DNA from 4 places in the Bacillus mesophilum genome. Region 3 is predicted to be linked to each of the others. Evidence: riboswitches for the same ligand, from Rfam matches in the RefSeq annotation. Region 3 holds a riboswitch; each other region holds the start of a gene.
What was found. A riboswitch is a leader RNA that binds a small molecule or an ion and turns the genes downstream of it on or off. The one in region 3 is predicted to bind S-adenosylmethionine.
Positions count from the first base shown of each region.

Region 1: another riboswitch for S-adenosylmethionine. It lies ahead of F7732_RS13485 (cyclase family protein); the one in region 3 lies ahead of F7732_RS20330 (methionine ABC transporter ATP-binding protein).
Region 2: another riboswitch for S-adenosylmethionine. It lies ahead of F7732_RS12400 (O-acetylhomoserine aminocarboxypropyltransferase/cysteine synthase family protein); the one in region 3 lies ahead of F7732_RS20330 (methionine ABC transporter ATP-binding protein).
Region 4: another riboswitch for S-adenosylmethionine. It lies ahead of metK (methionine adenosyltransferase); the one in region 3 lies ahead of F7732_RS20330 (methionine ABC transporter ATP-binding protein).

Region 1 covers NZ_WBOT01000004.1:59,585-62,718, forward strand. The annotation lists gene F7732_RS13475 (iron ABC transporter ATP-binding protein) at 1-545, shown strand, start outside; gene F7732_RS13480 (dihydropteridine reductase) at 595-1,317, shown strand; SAM riboswitch class I at 1,388-1,485, shown strand; gene F7732_RS13485 (cyclase family protein) at 1,572-2,324, shown strand; gene F7732_RS13490 (YehS family protein) at 2,543-3,034, shown strand.
Region 2 covers NZ_WBOT01000003.1:571,099-574,232, reverse strand. The annotation lists SAM riboswitch class I at 162-267, opposite strand; gene F7732_RS12400 (O-acetylhomoserine aminocarboxypropyltransferase/cysteine synthase family protein) at 400-1,716, opposite strand; SAM riboswitch class I at 1,837-1,937, opposite strand; gene F7732_RS12395 (SCP2 sterol-binding domain-containing protein) at 2,003-2,323, opposite strand; gene F7732_RS12390 (MFS transporter) at 2,491-3,134, opposite strand, start outside.
Region 3 covers NZ_WBOT01000010.1:33,491-36,624, reverse strand. The annotation lists gene F7732_RS20335 (methionine ABC transporter permease) at 1-237, opposite strand, end outside; gene F7732_RS20330 (methionine ABC transporter ATP-binding protein) at 227-1,258, opposite strand; SAM riboswitch class I at 1,385-1,490, opposite strand; SAM riboswitch class I at 1,563-1,660, opposite strand; gene F7732_RS20325 (hypothetical protein) at 1,816-2,007, opposite strand; gene F7732_RS20320 (hypothetical protein) at 2,140-2,709, shown strand; gene F7732_RS20315 (hypothetical protein) at 2,891-3,134, opposite strand, start outside.
Region 4 covers NZ_WBOT01000013.1:3,066-6,199, forward strand. The annotation lists gene pckA (phosphoenolpyruvate carboxykinase (ATP)) at 1-929, opposite strand, end outside; gene F7732_RS21420 (thiol-disulfide oxidoreductase DCC family protein) at 1,146-1,520, shown strand; SAM riboswitch class I at 1,619-1,734, shown strand; gene metK (methionine adenosyltransferase) at 1,980-3,134, shown strand, end outside.

The sequences.
Region 1 (3,134 bases), on a different contig from region 3:
CAAATGACTTAGCGAAAATTGTTACCATTTTGCGGCAGGAAAATCATTTTGTGACGAGGCTAACGGTTAGACAGCTGGCCGGGTTTGGACGCTTTCCTTATTCAAAGGGAAGATTAACGAGAGAAGATGAAGAGATTATCTCTAAGTATATCGATTTCTTAGACTTAACGGATCTGGAAGACAGATATTTAGATGAGCTTTCAGGCGGCCAAAGACAAAGAGCATATGTCGCAATGGTGCTTTGCCAGGAAACTGAATATGTGCTTCTGGATGAGCCTTTAAACAATCTTGATGTTGCCCGATCTGTTCAAATGATGGAATATTTGCGGCATGTTGCGAATGAATTTGGCAGAACCATTTTGACTGTTATGCATGATATCAATTTCGCTGCTAAATATTCTGATCGGATTTGTGCAATGAAAGAAGGACAAATTGCGGCTTTTGGCACTGTAGAAGAGGTTATGGATCCAAAACTTTTAACAGATATTTTTGAAACGAAAATTGAAATTATTGAAGGTCCTTATGGGCCGATAGCTGTTTATTAGATTATTAAATTATTAGATGAAAATGGAACACACAATGAGGAGGATCACCATGCAAATATATTGGGTGAAAATTAACAAGATTATTGAAGAAACACCTGAGGTGAGAACGTACCTGCTTGCCTGTCCGCAAGATTTTACATGGGAAGAAGGTTCTCACACCCACTTCGCATTAGAAGGTTTTAATGCAGGAGATAAACCCAACCGCAGTTTGATTCGCCATATGTCCATCTCCACTTTACCTCATGAAAATGCGATTGGAATCACAACACGCATTAGAGAGCAATGCTCTGAATTCAAAACGATACTAAAAAACCTTACAGTTGGCGATGAAGTTGCCATCTTTAAGACCCACTCAAATGTTCCGCTGAAAAGAGAAGGGAAAAATATTTATCTGCTGTCATCAGGTGTCGGCCTGGCAACCTTTAGACCGCTCTTACTTGATTTCTTAAACAGAGCTGACAATGTTAATCAAATTCATTCCTTAAACATCGATTCATCAAAGCAGTTCTTGTTCACAGATGTTTTTGCATCTGCACCAGATAAAAAGGTTACATCACAGTTCGTTGATAACCGTGAAGAATACTACGAAGAAGTGAAAAATCTGGCTGCAGACAAAGATGGTCTCTACTATGTTGTCGGCAGTGACGAATTCCTTGTGCAGAATATCAAAGTGCTTCTGGAGCAAGGCATTAAGGCTGAACAGATCATGCTTGATAAGCATGAACAGCAGCTGGCTGAGTTTCTGCCGCTTCACTTGTCAAATGAAAGATAAATACTTTTGTATTGACAGGTGAGTATATTAACTATATGGTAAATACAATAACTTAATATTTAGAAAATTTTTCTTATCCAGAGAGGTGGAGGGACTGGCCCTGTAAAGCCTCGGCAGCGAACTTTTAAGTTTGTGCCAATTCCAGTAGCGTGTGCTAGAAGATAAGAAGAGCGGCAGCAGTTTATGTTTATTTATCCCTCTTCTTATTTGTGAAGAGGGTTTTTTATTTTATAAAGATTGGTGAGGTGCTGGTAATGTCAACTGTAAAAAATGCGAATGATTTATTGCAGGCTATTGAGGTACTGAAAGGGAAGGAATGGGTCGATCTCACACATACATTTGGACCAGATTCTCCTCATTTCGCTGCATTTGAAGATGCAGAAATTCAAACACTTTTTACACATGATGATGGCTTTTTTGCACAGCGTTTTAATTTTCCTGGACAGTATGGTACCCATATTGATGCTCCTATTCATTTTGTTCGCAATAAGCGTTACTTAGAGGAACTCGGCCTAAAGGAATTGGTTCTGCCTTTGGTTGTCATTGATCAATCAAAGGAAGCGGAAGAAAATAATGATTTTATTCTAGGTGTTGAAGATATTCTAAAATTTGAAGAGGAGCATGGAACCATCGAAGCAGGCTCCTTTGTCGCATTGCGTACGGATTGGAGTCTTCGCTGGCCGAACAAGACTGCTTTTGAGAATAAGGATACAGAGGGAAATAGCCACACTCCAGGCTGGGGGATCGAGGCTTTAAAATTCTTATTTGAAGAAAGAAATATAAAGGCTGTTGGACATGAAACATTTGATACGGATGCAGCGATCGATGTTCGTAAAAATGGATCTCTAATTGGAGAATACTATGTACTGGAACAGGATACCTATCAGGTTGAATTATTAACCAATCTCAATAAATTGCCGGCCAAAGGTGCTGTTATCTTCAATATTTGTGCAAAGCCCGAAAAGGCTACAGGTTTTCCAGTTCGTTCTTTTGCTTTGCTGCCTTAAAAAAGAAAAGAGCCTCTCCATATGGAGGGCTCTTTCATTTTTGGAGAGATAATTGGTTATGATAAGAATATTAGCAAACCTTGAAAGAGGTTTAACGGAAACTTTATGAATTGAACGAAGATCAAATGATTTTATGTTAAAATGAGTAATGCCTTTTAGAAGGTATTCCACAAGTTTTTTTAAGCAGAACCGTACAAGTTATAGGAGGAAGTAGAATGATCGATAATAATGATCTATTAATCCGTTTAAGATATGCGTTAGAAATCAAAAATAGCCAAATGGCAGAGATTTTTAAACTCGGTGGCCACGAGGTTACCGTTCCAGAGGTAGTGAGGATTCTCAAGAAAGAAGACGAAGAAGAAGAGACAGACAGAATTAAGCTAACAAACAGCATGCTGAATTCATTCTTAAATGGCTTCATTATTTATAAAAGAGGGAAGCAAGAGCCAAAACCAGGCCAAGAAACTACTCCCGAACCACCCATCAAAAATAACTCAAGCGTGAATAACATCCTTTTAAAGAAGGTTAAAATCGCCTTGTCTCTCACAACAGAAGACATGATTGAAATATTCAAATATGCCGGCTTAAACGTATCAAAAGGTGAACTTGGTGCATTTTTAAGAAAAGAAGGTCATAAAAACTATAAAGTTTGTATGGACCATTTCGCGAGGAACTTTTTGAAAGGGCTAGCGATTAAGTATAGAGGTTAGGCGGTATTATAATGCTGCGAAAAAACAGCATCTACATAATTTGTAGGTGTTTTTTCGTGTTTTAAACACTGTACATACAGCAGAAACTCTACTTCCCTTA
Region 2 (3,134 bases), on a different contig from region 3:
TAGCTTTTGATTGGACCATGCCTTTCATTCTCCTCAATTCCAGAAAACACATAAAAATATCTTTGTAACCAGTCAAGATTTCAATTCTTGAAAACTAGTAAAAAAATAAAATAAAAATGCCTTCCTGTTATGAGCAGAAAGGCATTAAAAATAAGTCCTTTCTCTCATCTATCAAAGCCATAAGCTTTGAGTGAATTGGCACCATTTCATTTTCATGACGGTTGCCGGGCTTCATAGGGCACTTCCCTCCACCTCTCTTGATAAGAGCTAAACATCTATATTCAATTCACTTACATTCATTTATAAATTACGAATGCTATCGTATCACGGTCATGATAAGGGTGTCAACTAAAAAAGTGAATCCCAAGATATTTTATACTTCCTCTGGTAACACTTTGTTTAAGCTTTAGCGGCAAGTGCTGTGATTCCTGTTGCGGTCTCAATTGCCTGTTCTAAATCCTCAATTAAATCTTCTGCATTTTCAATTCCGACAGATATTCGGATTAAATCTTCAGGAACTCCCGCAATTTTTAAAGCCTCATCATCCAGCTGCTGATGAGTTGTGCTTGCAGGATGGATAATTAAGCTTTTTGCATCCCCTACATTGGCAACATGTGCCCAAAGATTAAGATTATTGATTAAAGCAGCACCAGCTTCTCTTCCTCCTTTAATGCCAAAAACAACAACGGCCCCTGCACCTTTTGGAAGATATTTATCTGCTAAAGCCTTGTCAGCATGATCTTCATCTCCAGGGTATAAGAGCCAATTAATAGCAGGATGGCTCTTGAGATAGCTGATAATTTTCTTTGTATTTGCCACATGCTCCTTCATGCGCACATGTAAAGTTTCAATTCCTAAAGCGAATTGGAATGCATTTTGCGGACTTAAAGCAGGACCAAGATCACGCAGCAGCTGAACACGTGCTTTTGTAATATACGCAGCCTCACCAAGCGCCTCACTGTAAACTAAGTTATGATAGCTTGGATCCGGTTCAGTAAAGCCTGGGAATTTCGGTGAATTCCAGTCAAACTTGCCGCCATCTACAATAATGCCTCCCATTGTTGTTCCGTTGCCAAGAAGCCATTTGGTGGCAGAGTGGATCACGATATCGGCCCCAAATTCAATTGGCCTGCACAGATAAGGAGTAGGAAATGTATTATCAATAATTAGCGGTATGCCATTTTCATGAGCAATAGCAGCTACTGCTTCAATATCCAGCACTTTTAAGCTGGGGTTACCAATTGTTTCTGCAAATATCGCTTTTGTTTTATTCGTAATTGCCTCTCTGAAAGCTTCTGGATCTTGCGGATCAACAAACTTTACATTTATCCCATATTTAGGCAAGGTTACTGCGAACAAATTATAGGTGCCTCCATATAAGTTAGATGCGGCGACAATTTCGTCTCCGGCACCAGCAATATTTAGTATGGATAAAGTAATCGCAGCCTGACCACTTGAAACAGCCAGTGCGCCAATGCCACCTTCAAGCAGTGCTACTCTTTCCTCGAACACACTTACAGTCGGATTATGTATCCGTGTATAAATATAACCTGGTTCCTTTAGTCCAAAAAGGTTTGCAGCATGGTCAGTACTTTTGAATTGATAAGCATTATTTTGATAAATTGGAACTGCCCGAGCACCGGTTACTGGATCTGGCGCTAATCCTCCATGAATACCCAATGTTTCAAAACGATAATTTTTTTTCCTTTCAGTCATGTCGATCTCTCCTTTTAATTGGTTTTCGCTTGAGTATCATCATGCTGCATTCGCTCCATACGATTATCGTAACAGCGAAAGACCCTCTTCAAGAAGAAGAGGGTCTGGAATTCACAACTCTTCTTATCTTTCAGAGCATCTGCTCTGCTGGAATTAGCACCGTGTAATTAACCGGTTGCCGGGTTTCGTAGGGCCAGTCCCTCCACCTCTCTTGATAAGAATATTCAATTTTCATATTTGTTTGAAATTTTAACATATAGGAAAAAACCAGTCAACAAAAAAACCATTAATTTTTTCCAAGATATAAAATTGTTTCTAATAAAAGAATACTGCGAAAAGGGCCTTTTATTTGGATTGGCTGCTCTTTCATCAGTTGGCGCAGCTTTATTTTTTTCTGAAAAAGATGAGTCAAAGTTGTTTTAGGGCCATAAATCTCCATCTCACATTCTATAGGAGAAATAACGTCAGCCCTCCCGTCTTCAATCCGTAAATATAGGTGTTCAGCCTCGCTATGAAAATGCACCGTCAGCCTGCGATTCTGCAATACTTGAAAGACATGCTGTTTTTGCTCTAATTCTTGTATAAAGGATTTAGCCAGCTGTTCCATTAGAGTACACCTCAAAATTCTATAGTCTATATAAGCTTTATTCCGTGGAACTGATTCTTTATCCTGCATATTTTTTTCAACAAATTAACCAAAAAAAAGACAACGACCGCTTCTATTACGGTATTGTCTAGGATTATTTCCTGAGAAATATGTCAGTTGAAAGCAGGCTATGCTGTCATTTGTGCGATTTTTTTAGGATTATAGCGTTTAAAGACAATGAGGAAATAAAGTGAACCTATTAAATATAAGATAGCCGTAATCGTGAAAACTGCAGCGTACCCCCAATAAGAACCATACATCATCACAATACCCGTTGATACAGGTCCCATTACTGCCCATCCTAAATTAAAGACCATCTGGTTCACAGAGCTGGCAAATCCTTTCATTGAATCGTCAACTTTTGACATCATCAGTGACATTTGTATAGGATTTCCCGCATTCATTAATGCCTGCCGGAAAAGAAACCCAATCGCTGCAAGCCAAAGCTGTTCTGTATAAGCGGTTAAAAGCAGAAATGGCAGTGACGATAGCTGCAAAATAACGACCGCTTTCACTTCACCAAATTTCTGAACTACTTTAGGTCCGATAATCATGGCTACTGCAGTCATTGCCTGCCCAAGTGAGATGATCATCCCGACTGCTGAGTTTGAAGCGGCAAAACGATCAGAAAAATATAGATTTAAATAAGGTATAACTAATCCTGCGCCGACACCAATAATTAATTGCGCTACTGCAAACAGAACGACAATCTTCAAACTGTCTTTTCTTGCCAACAAGGCAGCCTTTGCAGAATCAGACTTAGATTTATCAA
Region 3 (3,134 bases):
TCTTGTGACAGGAATGAGCGCAACCAATAAAATAATGAATGGTACTGAACGGAAAATATTAATGATTCCATTTAAAATATTAAAGACAGGCAAGTTTTGAAGCAGATGACCTTTTCTCGTGACAACCAGCAAGATTCCAAGCGGCAGTCCAAGCAGGGTCGAAAACAAAAGAGAAAAAGTGACCATTTGAATCGTTTCAATCAGAGCTTCGATAATTTGATCTGTATTAGCTAGCATGTTCATTCACCTCCTTAATGCTGATATCCTTTTCTTGGATATAAGTTAAGGTGCGGGCAATTTCTTTTTCGTCACCTTGGAACTCTACAATTAAGTTGCCAAACGGAGTTCCCTGCAATTCTGTAATATTGCCAAAAAGGACATTAATATGAATATCAAACTTCTTGGAAATTTCCGATAATAGCGGCTGTCCAGCTTTGTTTCCGACAAAGTTAATGCGGAAGATTTTTTGCATGCCGGCGTGCTGCTGAATCAGTTCCTTGATCGATTCAGGAAGCTGGTCATTCATGACCGTGCTGACGAAATTTCTTGCTGTTGATGTTGTTGGAGAAGAGAAGACGTCAAAAACAGTTCCTTCCTCAATAATTTTTCCGGCTTCAATGACGGCAACCCGATCACATATTTCTCTAATAACAGACATTTCATGGGTAATGATTAAAATAGTAATGTTGTATTCTTTATTTATTTTTTTCAAAAGCTGCAAAATAGAGCTTGTTGTCTGCGGGTCCAATGCAGATGTTGCTTCGTCACAAAGCAATATGGAAGGCTGGGTTGCTAAGGCTCTCGCAATACCAATTCGCTGTTTCTGTCCTCCAGAGAGCTGGTCAGGGTAATTATCTGCTTTGTCAGCTAGACCCACAAACTCTAGCAGCTCTTCAACACGTTTCTTGATCTGTTCCTTAGGTGTATTCACTAATGTAAGCGGCATTGCGACATTGGCAAAAACAGTTTTAGAGTTTAATAGATTAAAATGCTGAAAAATCATCCCGATATTCTTTTTAACTTTTCTGACCTCTTTGACAGATAGGGAAGTAAGGTCGTGTCCATCTACAATGACATGACCAGATGTCGGACGTTCAAGCAGGTTCACACAGCGAATGAGCGAGCTTTTACCTGCACCGCTAAAACCGATCACCCCAAATATTTCTCCTTTATTGATTTTTAGGTCGATACCGTTAAGCGCAGCAACCTGCTGTCCGCCACTTTCGTATACCTTTCTGAGCTGCTGAAATTCAATCAAACTTTTCATCTCCATTTCCAGTTGTGTTTCTTAAGAGAAGCGCAAGCGCCTTAACTCCTTTACAATAAAAAAGTCTCCTTCTTGAAAGAAAGAAGGAGACCTGCAAAAAAATACTGCAATTCGTTCTCCTTATCTTTCAAGCTCTTCAGCTTGCTGGATTTGGCACAAACTTCATATGGAAGCCGCTGCCGAGGTGTCATAGGGCCAGTCCCTCCGCCTCTCTAGATAAGAATGTTATTTAGTTAAAATAAAAACCCTCTTCTAAAATAAGAAGAGGGCAATAAATAATAAACGTCATGACCTCTTCTTATCTTTCAAGCCGTGCTTGCTGGAGTTGGCACAGAATTAGATTCCGCTGCCGAGGTGTCATAGGGCCAGTCCCTCAACCTCTCTTGATAAGAAGTGTGTTCGTATTTTGTTTTGTTAAAACTTGATTATTAATTTAACGCATTAAATCATAGATGTCAAACGTTTTTTGAAATAATATAATTTTTATTATGAAATAGCAAGTGATAAACTTTCCGGATATCACAATACGATCCCTTTTATTCTATTTCTTATTCCTCGAAATATTCTTTAATTTCCTTTTCATTTGAACCATTAAAATAAGGATTTTTTTCTGTGGAGTTTTCTTCGTCTAGATTCATGCGAATGACTAGAGATGGACTTGAAGAATGCTTAGCAATTATCCGATCATCCAGCTTCGTGAACGACGGCAGCTTATTATTCCCGAAGTTTTTGTTATCCATTGTAACACCTCCCAGTGTTAGCTTTTCTAACAAATGCGTAAAATATCCATAAGAGGTTTTGGTTTTATCATAAGAAAAAAAAGGTAAGATAGTATTAAGTTATTTACCAAGGAGTGCTTTGGGGGGAGAGTTTTGAGTATGTTCGATACAATATTAGATATCATAGACAATAAAGGTCCCATAACAATGCCTGCATTATGTGATGAGATAAATGAAAAGAATGAAAAAGGTGATGGAGGAGAAACCGTACAAATAGCTGACGTTGAAGCAATAATTACTCGTAAGAAAGATTTGTTCAAAGTCCAAGACGGTTCTATTATGATTGATCCTAATAAAGACCCCATTCGATTGCGCGTTTCTTTAGGCGGCCATCCGGGTCCTTGGTATAAAATAAATATAGATTTTGTCCAACATCATTTTCATTATTTTGAGTGGCATTTAAGCAGACATTCTAATACCAAAAGGCTTCCTAAAAGAGCAGGTAATCTTGCTTCGTTCAAAAGGCAAATGTATCGTTATCGGATATGGAACTGGTTAGAATTTTATGAAGACGATGGTTTGAGGCTGGAAGATACTTATTGGGATGTAAAGCTTATAACGAAAGGGAAGATATACAAAATGAAAGGTAACGATTCTTATCCTAAGGAATGGACAAACTTTTGTATATCATTGTCAAAATTGATCGGAAAGAGAATTTGTTAAGCCCCTTTTTTTATCCTCAATAAAAATTGGGTGAAAGACAGCAGTAATTGCAGCGAAAATCAGCTTACATATTAAGTTCAGCACTATTCAATCTCGTAATGGAGATATTGAATGAGTGCGTTTTTTTTGATAAAGAACCGTTTTGCTTTTTTATTATTAAAGCTGCTGGAGCTTAGCCGAATTAGTCAGCATCAAGAACTCGCAATATAAATGTTTCATTTATTGCATCAATGAATAGACAATATTCATGCTCACAATCAACATTGAGCAGCAGCTGCAGTTCTTTTGGAATATATATTGCCCCGCCTTCGGTAATAATTCTTTTATTATTTGTTGTACCTGACCGTGCTTTTTGAATAACCACCTGTTTCTTTGCATACGTAAGTTCAGCAAGCTTGCCGGGCAGCAGGCCAAACTCTTTCCGC
Region 4 (3,134 bases), on a different contig from region 3:
TCATAATCAGCTATTCTGGTTTCATGGTCCAGAGCAACATTTTCAAGAACTGCTCCAAAACGGATGGCATTGAAAATCTGCGGCTCTTTTTCAGCTGCAAGATTAATGCATTTTGCATAGCAGCCGCCTTCAATATTAAACACGCCATTCGGTGACCAGCCGTGCTCATCATCTCCAATTAAACGGCGGTTATTATCAGCTGATAAGGTTGTTTTCCCAGTTCCGGATAATCCAAAAAATAAGGCAACATCGCCTTCTCTTCCGACATTGGCTGAGCAATGCATCGGGAGGATTCCGTTTTCAGGAAGTATATAATTCATAACCGAAAAAATTGATTTTTTCATTTCTCCAGCATATTCTGTTCCGCCAATCAGCACCGTGCGCCGTTCAAATGAAATAATAATAAAAGTTTCGGATCCTGTGCCGTCAATTTTAGGATCTGCTTTAAAGTTTGGAGCTGAAATAACAGTAAATTCAGACTTATGACCCGGCAGCTCATCAGCGGCTGGTCGGATAAAGAGCTGATGTGCAAACAAATTATGCCATGCGTATTCATTGATTACTTGAATGGGAAGGCGATGTTTTGCATCTGCACCTGCATATCCTTTAAAGGCAAAAACTTCATCTTGATTTTTTAAATAAGTCAGGACTTTGTCATATAAACGGGAAAATGCTTCTTCAGAAATCGGCTGGTTTACAGGGCCCCAATCAATTTTATCAATCGTTGAAGCTTCTTCAACAATATACTTATCTTTAGGGGAACGTCCTGTATATGTTCCAGTAGTGGCACGAACTGCGCCGGTAGAGGTTAACACACCTTCGCCCCTTTTTAATACTTTTTCAACAAGCTGCGGGACAGAAAGCTGAGTTTGAGTATGCTCGGAATTTAATAGTTGTGATAATCCGTTCGACAGGCTAACAGAGTTCATCTGATGAATACCTTCCTTTTTTTAGAATTAGTAGTACAAAGTATGAAAGTGATTACATCTCTCAAATAGTATAACACATTTATATGAATAGTCTATACTATTTGTGTGTGTTATGAAAAAAGAATTAAATAAATGTGCAACCCTCCCTGAATGTTTTTTTACATACTTATAATGGTAATGTTAAAATAGAGAAAACAGAGAAATGAGCTGATCAAAATGAAAATGACCGTTTTATATGATGGAACTTGTTCATTATGCAAGGAGTCGAGACGTCTTTTCGAAAAGCTCGATTGGCTGGATAAAATAAAATGGGTTTCTCTGCAGGAATATGAAAAAACAAATGGGGAAACAGGGTTCAATCAAAAAGAATTGCGCAAAGAAATCCATCTGATTACAGGCAGTGGAAAAGTTTTAAAGGGGTTCTATGCCGTAAGATTGATTATGCTACAATGCCCGCCTGCTTTTGTGCCCGGTCTATTGATGTACCTCCCGCTCATGCCCCTTATTGGGAAGCCCATTTATATGATGGTTGCTAAAAATAGACATAAATTCTTCAGACGAAAATGTGATGATGGAAGCTGTGCTTTGTAATAAATCCGATTGGTTTAATAAGGAATTAGAATTAGTTTAGAAAAATAAATTGACATCCTTTAGACTTGTGCGCTAATATTTACAGTTGAACGGATACTCTCTTATCCCGAGCTGGTGGAGGGACAGGCCCTATGAAACCCAGCAACCTGCTTATTTTTTAAATAAGGCAAAGGTGCTAACCTGAAGCAAGGATCTAGTCCTTGAACGATAAGAGTGAAAGGCGCGAATTGATTTGCTTTCAACCTTTTCACTTGTGGGAAGGTTTTTTATTTTGCAGTCAGACGCTTTTTTATGGCGGCAGAATCAAGCGGATTTAACTTTCTGTACCCGCTGATTTTCGACCAATTATAATAAAATCGCCATGTTTATTTCATACTACTAAGGGAATGAGTTCCGTATCAATTTAAGATTCATTGTCATACAATAATCTTGCCAATTTGAAGTTAGGGAGGAACCCAGATGTCAACAAAACGCCGTTTGTTTACTTCTGAATCAGTAACTGAAGGTCATCCGGATAAAATTTGTGACCAGATTTCTGATGCTATTTTAGATGCTATTCTTTCAAAGGATGCAAATGCACGTGTTGCTGCAGAAACGTCTGTAACAACAGGGCTTGTATTAGTTGCTGGAGAAATTACAACTTCTACATATGTAGATATTCCAAAGATTGTTCGTGAAACAGTTAAAGAAATTGGCTATACACGTGCGAAATATGGATTTGATGCTGAAACATGTTCTGTTTTAACATCAATTGATGAGCAGTCAGCAGATATTGCTATGGGTGTTGATCAGGCTCTTGAAGCCCGTGAAGGCCAGATGAGCGATGAAGAAATTGAAGCAATTGGAGCAGGAGACCAAGGTTTAATGTTCGGATTTGCTTGTAATGAAACAAAGGAGCTTATGCCGCTTCCGATTTCATTGGCTCATAAATTATCACGCCGCTTAACAGAAGTTCGCAAAGAGGAAATCCTTCCTTACTTGCGCCCTGATGGTAAAACACAGGTAACAGTTGAGTATGACGAAAATAACAAACCAGTTCGCATTGATACAATTGTTATTTCTACTCAGCACCACCCTGAAGTGACATTAGAGCAAATTCAGCGTAATTTAAAAGAATATGTCATTAACCCTGTTGTACCAAGTGAGTTAATTGACGAAAACACTAAATATTTCATTAATCCTACTGGCCGTTTCGTAATCGGCGGACCTCAAGGGGACGCTGGCTTAACCGGACGTAAGATTATTGTTGATACGTACGGCGGCTATGCACGCCATGGCGGCGGCGCATTCTCTGGCAAGGATCCAACTAAAGTGGACCGTTCTGCCGCTTATGCTGCTCGTTATGTTGCTAAGAACCTTGTAGCAGCTGGATTAGCTGATAAAGTTGAAGTTCAGCTTGCATACGCAATTGGTGTAGCACAGCCTGTATCCATTTCTGTAGACACCTTTGGAACTGGCAAGGTATCTGAGGATGTTCTTGTTGATGTTGTACGAAACAACTTTGACTTGCGCCCAGCAGGCATTATTAATATGCTTGATCTGCGCCGTCCAATCTACAAGCAGACTGCTGCATACGGACACTTTGGCCGTACAGACTTAGATCTTCCATGGGAG